Regions from separate parts of the Brachybacterium avium genome, predicted to be linked through region 2. Evidence: predicted binding sites of a transcription regulator. Region 2 holds the regulator's gene; each other region holds the start of a gene.
The links. Region 2 encodes LexA, which represses DNA repair genes until DNA is damaged. Its sites were predicted from a motif close to TCGAACANNTGTTCGA; they were not measured.

Region 1 (3,272 bases), 290 kb from region 2:
GCACCTACGGCGGGCCCAGCGTGAAGACCGCCTGGTACGGCCGGGCCGTGCACGCGGGCAGGATCTCCCGGCAGATCTTCTGGCCGGTCCCCAACGTCGACTCCGCACTGGTCGAGCTGGTGCGGCACGAGCAGCCGCTCGGCACCGACGCCGAGCGGGAGGCGGTGTTCGCCGTCGTCGACGCCGCCTTCGCCCAGCGGCGCAAGACGCTGCGGGCCGCGCTGGCCGGCTGGGCGGGCTCCGCGGCGCGATCCGAGGAGATCCTGCGCAGCGCCGGCATCGACCCGGGCGCCCGCGGCGAGACCCTGGGCATCGAGGAGTTCCGCGCGATCGCCCAGGCGGAGAGGGAGATCTGCTGATGCCGCCCGCGCGCCGGCGGGTGGTCGTGCGCGCCCCCGGGAAGATCAACCTCTCCCTGGGGGTCGGCGCCGTCGATGACCGCGGCTACCACGCCCTGGCCACCGTGTTCCAGGCGGTGGATCTCTACGAGACGATCAGCGCCACCCGAGCCGACGGGATGAGCCTCGAGGTCCATTCCGAGGTGCCGGGGGAGATGCCGCTGGACGAGTCCAACCTGGCCCTGCGAGCGGCGGAGCTGCTGCGCACCGAGTTCGATCTCCGTGACGGCGCCGCGCTCCACATCCACAAGCAGGTCCCGATCGCGGGGGGCATGGGAGGGGGGTCGGCCGATGCCGCCGCCACCCTGGTCGCCCTGGATCGACTCTGGGGCCTGGGGCTGGGCAGTGATGGCCTGCGGCAGCTCGGCTCCCGGCTCGGTGCCGACGTGCCCTTTGCGATGCTCGGTCACACGGCGCTCGGCCGGGGCAACGGCGCGGATCTCACCACGGTGCTCACCCACGGGGAGTGGACCTGGCTGCTCGCCGTCCCCGGTGGTCATCTCTCCACCCCCGAGGTGTTCCGCCGGTTCGACGAGATCGCCGCCAGTGGCGGGCGCACCCCGGCCACGCAACCCACGATCGACGAGCGTCAGCTCCAGGCCCTCAGCGGCGGCAATGTCGAGCTGCTCGCCGACACCCTGCACAACGACCTGCAGGCCGCCGCCTTCGCCCTGCACCCGGGGCTGGAGCCCGTCGTCGAGGCCGCTGAGCAGCATGGCGCCCTGGCGGCGCTGGTCAGCGGCTCGGGCCCGACGGTCGCGGTGCTGGTGGAGGGCGAGGCGCAGGCCCGCTCGATCGCGGCCGGGCTGATGAGCGAGGCGCTGGTGGAGTCGTGCCTGGTGGCCCGGGGGTCCGCGCCGGGAGCGAGCGTGCTCGAGGAGGAGTGACTCCGCGATCCCCGGTGTCGGAGGGCTCGGTCTTCCTGCGGTGGATGGCCGGAATCGCGACCACCGGCCCGACCTCTCTCATCGGACGTGCCGAACCTCCCCGAAGAGACGACGACGGGTGAGCGCCCCGGAGGAGTCGGCGAGGGCGCGGCCGCGATGTCCGGGGCTCCGCCGAAATGTCTCGGTGCGCTGGCAGGAGGCGATTCAGGAATGTCTGCGCGGGATCTCTCCACTCTTCCCGAACGGATTGCTGAGGCTGCTGGGTGGCGTCATTTCGTGGGAGGGACAGATGTGACCTCATGAGCCCTGCGGAATGTTCAGTAGCGGTGTGCGCGGACTGCACAGAGGGGTGCTCTTGCCGGCGCTGAGCACATGGGTGGCAGACGGGGGATCGCGGACCCTCGGCGACCCGCCCCCGGAGGGTCAGGTCTCGCTCCTTCTGCCGATCCTGCTCCTGTGCATGCTCTGACGTGCACATCGTCCCCACGCCGGCTGCGCTCTCGCTCGCGATAGAGGCTCGCGGCCGGTCGCGCCGTCGCCCCTCGAAGACTCCTCGGGACTCGTGCGAGACGCAGCATTCGAGGGGCTTCTGCGTGGTCACCTGAACGTTGAGGGGTGGTAGGGGCGAATCACCTTTCCTCCCCAGTGGAGGTTATCCACAATGAGCAGCTACTCATGAGTAGGATCCACAGAGATCTTCCCTTCATCGAATCTCTGTGCGAAAATATGAGGCATGGCACGTGAATCGTACGAGGGCGAGGAAGCACCGGGAGCCGGTCACGACGCTCCCGGGATCGTGCCGTTGCGTGCGACCTCGGGGAGCGGTCCCGAGGGGTCGATCGCGGCGTCGGTGGGGCCCGGAGTGCGCAGCGCGCTCTCGATCGACGCAGGTGTCGGCGAGCTCCGGATCGGTGACGTCGACGTGGCTGCGGCGCGCACCGTGCTCGCCCGGCTCGGGGCCGACGGCGCCCCCTCGCTGGATCGGCTGTCGGCCACGGAGGCGATCGCAGTGCTGTCCGGGCTCCAGGAGCTGTCCGGGGCGGTGGCCGCGGTCCAGGCACGGGCGCTGATCCGGTTGGAGGAGGCGGTCACGGAGGACTGCCGGCGTCGTGAGGAGACGCCGAAGCAGGCGCTGAAGATCGCACGGTCCGAGGTCTCGACGGCGCTGAAGCAGTCCCGGTCCTGCGCCGGTCAGTCGATGGCCACCTGCCGTCGTCTCGTCCGCTCGATGCCCGGCATGCTCACCGCGCTCGCCCGCGGGCAGATCGTGCCCGGCTCCGCGCACAGGGTGGGGCGCACGATGGCGCCGGCGAGCCCCGAGCAACGCGCGCAGGTCGATCAGATCCTCACCGCCCACCTGCCCTACCTCGAGGACTGCGGTCCGGAGGAATGGGGCGGGGAGGCGGAGAAGGTGCTGCACGGCCTGGATCCGGACGGCGCCGCTGAACGACATCGCACGGCGAAGAGGGACCGCAGCGTCACCGTGCGCCGCGGTGAGCACGGCATGTGCACTGTCACCGCGCGCCTGGCCGGGCTCGACGGCGCCCGCCTCCGCAAAGGGCTCTCGATCGCTGCGGAGAAGGCCCGCGCTCATGGTGATCGGCGGGGCCATCAGCAGATCATGGCGGACCTCTTCGCCGACGCACTGATCGGCCGCGGCGAGGGGATCGATCCGTCCACGCTGGAGATCGGCGTGATCATCACCGACCGCTCCCTCCTCGCCCCCGATCACGCCGATGCCGCCACCATCGAGGGCTACGGCGCGGTGCCCTTCGAGCACATCCGCGAGGAGATGCGCGAGGCGATGACGCCCGTCGAGGAGGATCCGGAGCTCGTGATGACCCTGCGCCGGCTCTATACCGACCCGGAGGACGGCCAGCTCGTCGCTGTCGAATCCACTGCCCGCAGCTTCCCGCCGGCGCTCGCCCGCTTCCTCCGGTTCGCCCACCAGACCTGCCGTGCGCCCCACTGCGATGCGAGCATCCGC
Region 2 (3,272 bases):
CGCGTCACCAGCGCCGTCACGGATGTGCTGAGCCCCGGCATGCTGCGCGGCACCGTCCGCGACCTGCGGGGGATCGGTGTGGCGGGGACAGCTCTCGATGACGCCTCGGAGGAGCTGCGTGAATCTCTCGAGCTCGCCACGGACGGGCGGGTCATCGGTGAGCTGCCCGAGCGGCTCGCCGATGCGGTCACCCAGCTGCGGGTCGAGGCGCGCACGGCGCATTCCGATGCGAAGGACGCCGGTGACGACTCCACCGCGGGTGCCCGCAAGACCGTCCGCGCGAATCTGCAGGAGATCATCGATGTCTGTGAGCGCCTGACCGCACCGGGGGAGGATGACGTGGTCTCGATCTCGCACTCACCGGCGACCGGGCGCTCCAGCATCCAGGTAGCGCCGCTCAGCGTCGCGGCGGCGATGCGCGGAGCGATCCTCGAGGAGCGCACGGCAGTGCTCACCTCTGCCACTCTCGCGCTCGGTGGCCGCTTCGAACCGGCGGCCGGTGAGGTCGGCCTGGCCCGCCGCGACCGGGTGGCGGAGGACGAGCTGCCGGCCTCCGGGAACTCGAGCGCGTGGGCGGGGCTCGATGTGGGCAGCCCGTTCGAGTACCGCCGCCAGGGGATCCTCTACACCGCCCGGCACCTCCCGGCGCCGGGGCGGGACGGCCCCTCCGCAGCGATGCTGGACCATCTCACCGAGCTGGTGGAGGCCTCGCGCGGGGGAGCGCTGTGCCTGTTCTCCTCGCGCCGCGGCGCGGAGGTCGCGGCCGAGCATGTGCGTGCCCGGCTGGATCTGACGATCGCCGTGCAGGGCGAGGACTCCATGGCGAATCTGGTGCGGACCTTCCGCGAGGAGGAGGATGCGAGCCTCTTCGGCACCCTCACCCTGTGGCAGGGGGTGGACGTCTCCGGCAGGTCGCTGCGGCTGGTCACCATCGACCGGATCCCGTTCCCGCGCCCGGATGATCCGTTGACCGCGGCCCGGCAGGAACGGATCGGACGCCACGGCGGCAACGGCTTCATGTCGATCTCCGCCCAGCATGCCGCGCTGCTGCTCGCCCAGGGGGCCGGGCGCCTCATCCGCTCCGATCAGGACCGCGGGATGGTCGCGGTGCTGGATCCGCGCCTGGCGACCGCGCGGTACGGGAGCTTCCTGCGGGAGTCCATGCCGCCGCTGTGGCCGACGGCGGATCCGGAGGCCGCTCTGGCAGCGCTGCGCCGACTCGCGGACGCCTGAGCGCCCCGACCTCACCGGCAGGGGCGGGCTGTGGTCAGACGGCCCGCAGGACCGCCACGATCTTCCCGAGGATCTCGGCATGATCACCGAGGATCGGGGCGAAGGCCGGGTTGTGGGGCATCAGCCAGACGTGGTCGTCACGCTGCACGAAGGTCTTGACCGTGGCCTCGCCGTCGATCATGGCGGCCACGATCTCGCCCTTCTCCGCAGTGCTCTGTGAGCGCACGACCACCCAGTCGCTGTCGCAGATGGCCGCGTCGATCATCGAATCCCCGACCACCTGGAGCAGGAAGAGGTCCCCGTCGCCCACCAGGCGCTGGGGCAGGGTGAAGACGTCCTCGACGTGCTCCTCGGCGGTGATCGGAGCGCCGGCGGCGATCCGGCCCACCAGCGGCACGGCCACCGAATTGGGAGTGATCTCGGGCTCGGGCGACGGGCTCGGCGGGGCCGGGGCATCGTCCGCATCGGGCATCACCACCTCCATCGCGCGCGGTCGCTTGGGGTCGCGGCGCAGGAAGCCCTTGCGTTCGAGGGACTGCAGCTGGTGGGCGACCGAGGAGGACGAGGTCAGCCCGACGGCATCACCGATCTCTCGCATCGTGGGCGGGTAGCCGTGCGCGGCGACCGCCTCGTTGATCGTCTCCAGGATCAGCCGCTGGCGACGGGTGAGGACCGCGGTGCGCTCATCAGCCGGGGCATCGCCGCGGGCCGGGATCGGCTGGGGGGTGCTCGGCGTCATCGTGCGGCCTCCTGGCGTCGTCTGTCGGACCCATGCGGTTCCGTTGTCCTGTCACCCAGCGTAGGGCGGCACGCCGCAGAAGCCAAACATGTGTTCGATGCTGCTGTTGCGTGTCGCGAGCGACTGGGGTTACAGTCGCACATACATTCGATCGAACAGGAGTTCGGATATGCGTACCGATATTGCCACGGCCCTTCCCTTCCCGTCGCAGGGCACGCCTCGTCGCGAGGCCGCCGCCCGAGCACGCGTTCGACTCGAGCCGACGCGTCGCGGTCGCCTGCTCGTCACGGTGCTCGCCTTCGTGCTCGGTCTGCTGGTGGCCGCTGCCGTACTGCTGTCGGTCGACCTGCCGGCGATGGCGGGCACCGAGAGCGAGCAGCCCCTCACCGTGACCGTCGAAACCGGAGACACCCTGTGGGGCTATGCCGACCAGTACGCGCCGGAGGGCATGAGTGCGCAGGAGTTCGTCGCCCAGGCGCGACTGCACAATCAGCTTCCCACCGGTCGCATCACCGCAGGTCAGGAGATCCAGCTTCCCGTCCTGGGCGGCGAGACCCGCTGAGCGGCTGAAAGGCCGGTATTCTGGGCGGATGCACTGTCCGTTCTGTCGCCATCCCGATTCCCGCGTCGTCGACTCCCGCACGTCCGACGACGGCGCGACGATTCGCCGCCGGCGCCAGTGCCCCAACTGCTCCCGACGCTTCTCCACCTCGGAGACGGCCTCCCTCTCCGTGCTCAAGCGCTCGGGTGTCAGCGAGCCGTTCAGCCGGGCCAAGGTGATCTCGGGGGTGCGCAAGGCCTGTCAGGGCCGGCCGGTCAGCGATGACCAGCTGGCGATGCTCGCCCAGCGGGTCGAGGAGAGCATCCGTTCCAGCGGCCTCGCAGAGATCGATGCCCACCAGGTGGGACTCACGATCCTGCAGCCGCTCCAGGAGCTGGACGTGATCGCGTACCTGCGCTTCGCGAGCGTCTACCGGGGCTTCGATTCGCTCGAGGATTTCGAGGCGGCGATCGCGCGCCTGCGCGCCGAGGCGCCGCAGGGCGAGGACCCCGTGGGGACGCCGACCGCCTGAGGTCGCCCGGCGAGCGGCAGATCGTGTCCGATGACACACCGCCCAGGCGGTTTCCTCCCACATCTCGGATTTGGTGCGGAGGCTCCCGCGGATATGCATAAGATATCCCTCGTGCGCTCACGCAGCGCACACCTGATCGGCGGTCGTGGAGGGGAAGCCACGGCCGCCGATCCCTGTTCGGGCAGGGCGACCGCGGCACTCACTGCGCGATGCCGGCCGGAAGATCC
Region 3 (3,272 bases), 850 kb from region 2:
CGTGGGCCGCGGCGAGCATGCCGGCATCGCCTTCTTCGACACCACGGCGGAGGTCGGCGCGGAGCATTCCCAGCATCTCCAGCGCATCGCCGACGCGGTCGACGGCTTCGCACTCGCCGAGCTCGACCTGCGCCGCCGCGGCGCCGGCGATCTGGTGGGGGAGGAGCAGTCGGGCCTGCAGCGCACCCTCAAGCACCTGGACGTGATGCGCGATGCCCGCGCCATCGAGCAGGCGCGGGAGGATGCCTTCGCGGTCATCGCCGCCGACCCCGAGCTCGCCGACCATCCCGCTCTCGCAGGCGCCATCGCGGACCGCCTGCGGGATGCCGACCCCGACGTGGAGAGGAGCTGACATGCCGCGCATCGTCGCAGGCCAACTCGGGGGCCGCACTATCCCCGGGCCGCCCGGCGCGGGCACCCGCCCCACCTCGGACAAGGTCCGCGAGGCCCTGTTCAACCGTCTCGAGGGCTGGGGCGCCCTTGCCGGCGCCCGGGTGCTCGACCTCTATGCGGGCACCGGCGCGCTCGCCTTCGAGGCGCTCTCCCGCGGCGCCGAGCACGCCCTGCTGGTCGAGCTGCACGGCCCGACCGCCAGGCAGCTGCGCCGCACCGCTGCGGAGCTCGGGCTGACGGATCGCACGGAGATCCGCTCGGGGAAAGCGGCGAGCGTCTCCGGCCAGCTCGCTGCTCAGCACACCGCCGATCCTGCGGTGCCCTCCGCCGACCTCGTCTTCCTCGATCCGCCCTATGACGTCCCCACCGAGGCGCTCGAGCAGATGCTCATTACCCTGCACCCCGCACTGGCCGACGACGCGCTGATCGTCGTGGAGCGCTCCTCGCGCACCCGCCCGCTCGAATGGCCGCAGGGGTGGGCCGACGACGGCACCAAGCCCTATGGCGAGACCGTGCTGCAGTTCGGCGGCCCGGCCTGAGAGGCCGGGTCTCCCGTTCGCTCGGTCGTCGTGCAATGACAGGCTCTGTCCACAATTCTCAGCCGCGGCTTGCATCGTCCAAAACAATGTGCATATCTCACCGTGTGTGCGATGAGCTGGCGAATTGCCACCGCTCGTGCAGCGAATGCGTAAAGCGGGGCGTTGCCGAGACCGGTCGTCGGCGGAGTTGACCTGCGAGTATCCACAATATGTGTGTTCCCTGTGGAAAGCTGAACATTCCTCCACACTCCTCGGTTATCCACATTTTCGTCGAGAATGCTCGCATCCCCTGGCGTTAGCCGATCGTGTGTTCTAAAGTGAATCACGTAGATATCGCGAACGGTCCGTGGAGCGGACGGAGCGGTGGATCGACATCGAGGTCACGAAGGGGGCGTCATGGAGCATCGCGCCGACCCCTCCTCCGTCCCGACTGCGTCGAGGGGCTCCAGGGCCCGCTACGGGGAACCTCCCCGCAAGCCTGTGGAGGCGCGCACCCCGCTCACCGTGGAATCTCTCGTCGACCGTGCCGAGGTCACCCCTCGCACGCCGGAGTCCGCGACTGTGCTGCGCATCTTCCAACGGCGCCGCGAGGAGCACGCCGCCCTCTTCGTGGCGGAGATGCGAGACCTCGCCTCCCTGTGGTCGGAGGACGACGAGCACGATGAGAAGGCGCTCCACGCCCTGGCCGCCGCGGTAGGACTGCGCACCAAGCTCACGCGCGGCGAGGACCGGCTGCGCGACGCCCACGTCGCCCTCACTGACCTGCCCTCCTGCTTCGCGCGGGTGGGAGAGGGGGCCCTGCCCGTCGAATGGTTCGAATGGCTGATCCGCAGCGTGCTGCGCCTGTCACCGCACCAGCGGCGTCAGGTCGACGAGCGGGTCGCCGCATGGCAGCTCGAGTCGATCGACGTCGAGCGCTTCTACCGCGAGCTGCACGCTCTCGTCGTCTGGTTTGGGCGCGCTGCCGTGCAGGAGACCCCGCAGGAGCAGCGCTCGGTGTCCCTCGCGCCGTCCTCCGACGGTGACGGCACCGCCTGCCTCATGATCCGTGGGCCGATCCCCGAGATCTCCGCCTTCGGTCAGCGGCTCGACGCCGCCGCCCGCGCAGTCCAGGATGCCCAGCGCCGCGCCCTCGACACCGGAGCACCGATCGCCTTCGACCTCGATGGGGTGGCCGCTCGGGAAGGACGCCAGCTGTCGCTCTCGGCCCTGCAGTACGCGATCGCGGTCCGCTCGCAGCTCGATACCGGGGCCGTCCAGGTGCCGGACCCCGCTTTCCGACTCTCCCTCGTGGTTCCGGTGCTGACCCTCCTCGGGCGCTCGAACGCGCCTGCGACCCTGGACGGCACGATCCCGATCCCGCCCCGCATGGCGCGCGAGCTGGCCGCCAAGGCGCCGACCTTCGAGCGCGTGCTCACGGATCCCGTCACGGGGGAGTACCTGCCCTCCGCCTCACGCACCTACCGCCCCTCCGCGGCGATGGCCGAGAATCTCCGACTGATCGACCCCGTCTGCGCGGTCCCCGGCTGCAGCCGCAACGTCATGACCGTCGGCGAGATGGACCACATCGAGGAGTTCGATCTCGAGGCCCCCACCCACGGCGGGCCGACCAGCATCGAGAACCTGCATCGCCTGTGTCGCCGCCACCATCGGATGAAGTCAGCAGGCCTGCTCGACCCCGTGCGCGAGCGCGAGACCGGGGCGACCCGCTGGCGGCTCGCCGATACTGCGGTCTGCGACGTCGCGGCGAACACCGACCTGGTCACCCGCGAGCTCGCCGACCGCCTCCGGGCCGCCTGGCAGCGATACGGCGATGAGCTCGAGTTCGAGGCGATGATCAGCACCGGTGCCTTCGACGAGTCGCGGGCCGAGGACGCCGACCAGGCTGAGGCATACCGGTGGGGATGCCACCTGATCGATTACTACTCACGCACCGAGTACGACGAGGCCGACGATCCCGGCCCACCGCCGCTGACACCCCTGCCCGGCCAGGGACCACCGCCATACTGATCACCGCCGTGCCGCTCTGCGCAGCAGTGCCTGCGGCGATACCCTGCACCGATGATACCCGCACTCGCCGAGCTCGACTGGCCCCTGCACACCGACCGCCTCGAGCTGCGCCCGGGTCGGGAAGAGGATGCCGCGGCCATCTGGCCCTGGTACCGGATGCCCGAGGTCCAGGAATGGACCACCACGCTGAGTCCCACCCTCGCGGAGCACCAGGAGCACTGGGTCCGCACGCTCGGATCCGCCGTCGTCGGCCTGCACGAGGGCACGGTCGTCGCCGTCGGCAAGGTCGACCGGCAGGACGCCTGGTCCCAGACCGACATGAAGGAGCGG

Region 1: CFK39_RS14585 (HNH endonuclease signature motif containing protein) is a predicted target of LexA. The motif match lies at 1,992-2,007, and genes of this name have one in related genera.
Region 3: CFK39_RS01625 (HNH endonuclease signature motif containing protein) is a predicted target of LexA. The motif match lies at 1,232-1,247, and genes of this name have one in related genera.

What each region holds. Positions count from the first base shown of each region.
Region 1 is NZ_CP022316.1:3,250,632-3,253,903, forward strand. It holds gene rsmA (16S rRNA (adenine(1518)-N(6)/adenine(1519)-N(6))-dimethyltransferase RsmA) at 1-359, shown strand, start outside; gene CFK39_RS14580 (4-(cytidine 5'-diphospho)-2-C-methyl-D-erythritol kinase) at 359-1,285, shown strand; gene CFK39_RS14585 (HNH endonuclease signature motif containing protein) at 2,019-3,272, shown strand, end outside.
Region 2 is NZ_CP022316.1:2,963,976-2,967,247, forward strand. It holds gene CFK39_RS13285 (ATP-dependent DNA helicase) at 1-1,233, shown strand, start outside; gene lexA (transcriptional repressor LexA) at 1,268-1,972, opposite strand; gene CFK39_RS13295 (LysM peptidoglycan-binding domain-containing protein) at 2,142-2,534, shown strand; gene nrdR (transcriptional regulator NrdR) at 2,563-3,045, shown strand; gene CFK39_RS13305 (HelD family protein) at 3,245-3,272, opposite strand, start outside.
Region 3 is NZ_CP022316.1:354,854-358,125, reverse strand. It holds gene CFK39_RS01635 (ATP-dependent DNA helicase RecG) at 1-352, shown strand, start outside; gene rsmD (16S rRNA (guanine(966)-N(2))-methyltransferase RsmD) at 354-932, shown strand; gene CFK39_RS01625 (HNH endonuclease signature motif containing protein) at 1,437-2,942, shown strand; gene CFK39_RS01620 (GNAT family N-acetyltransferase) at 2,994-3,272, shown strand, end outside.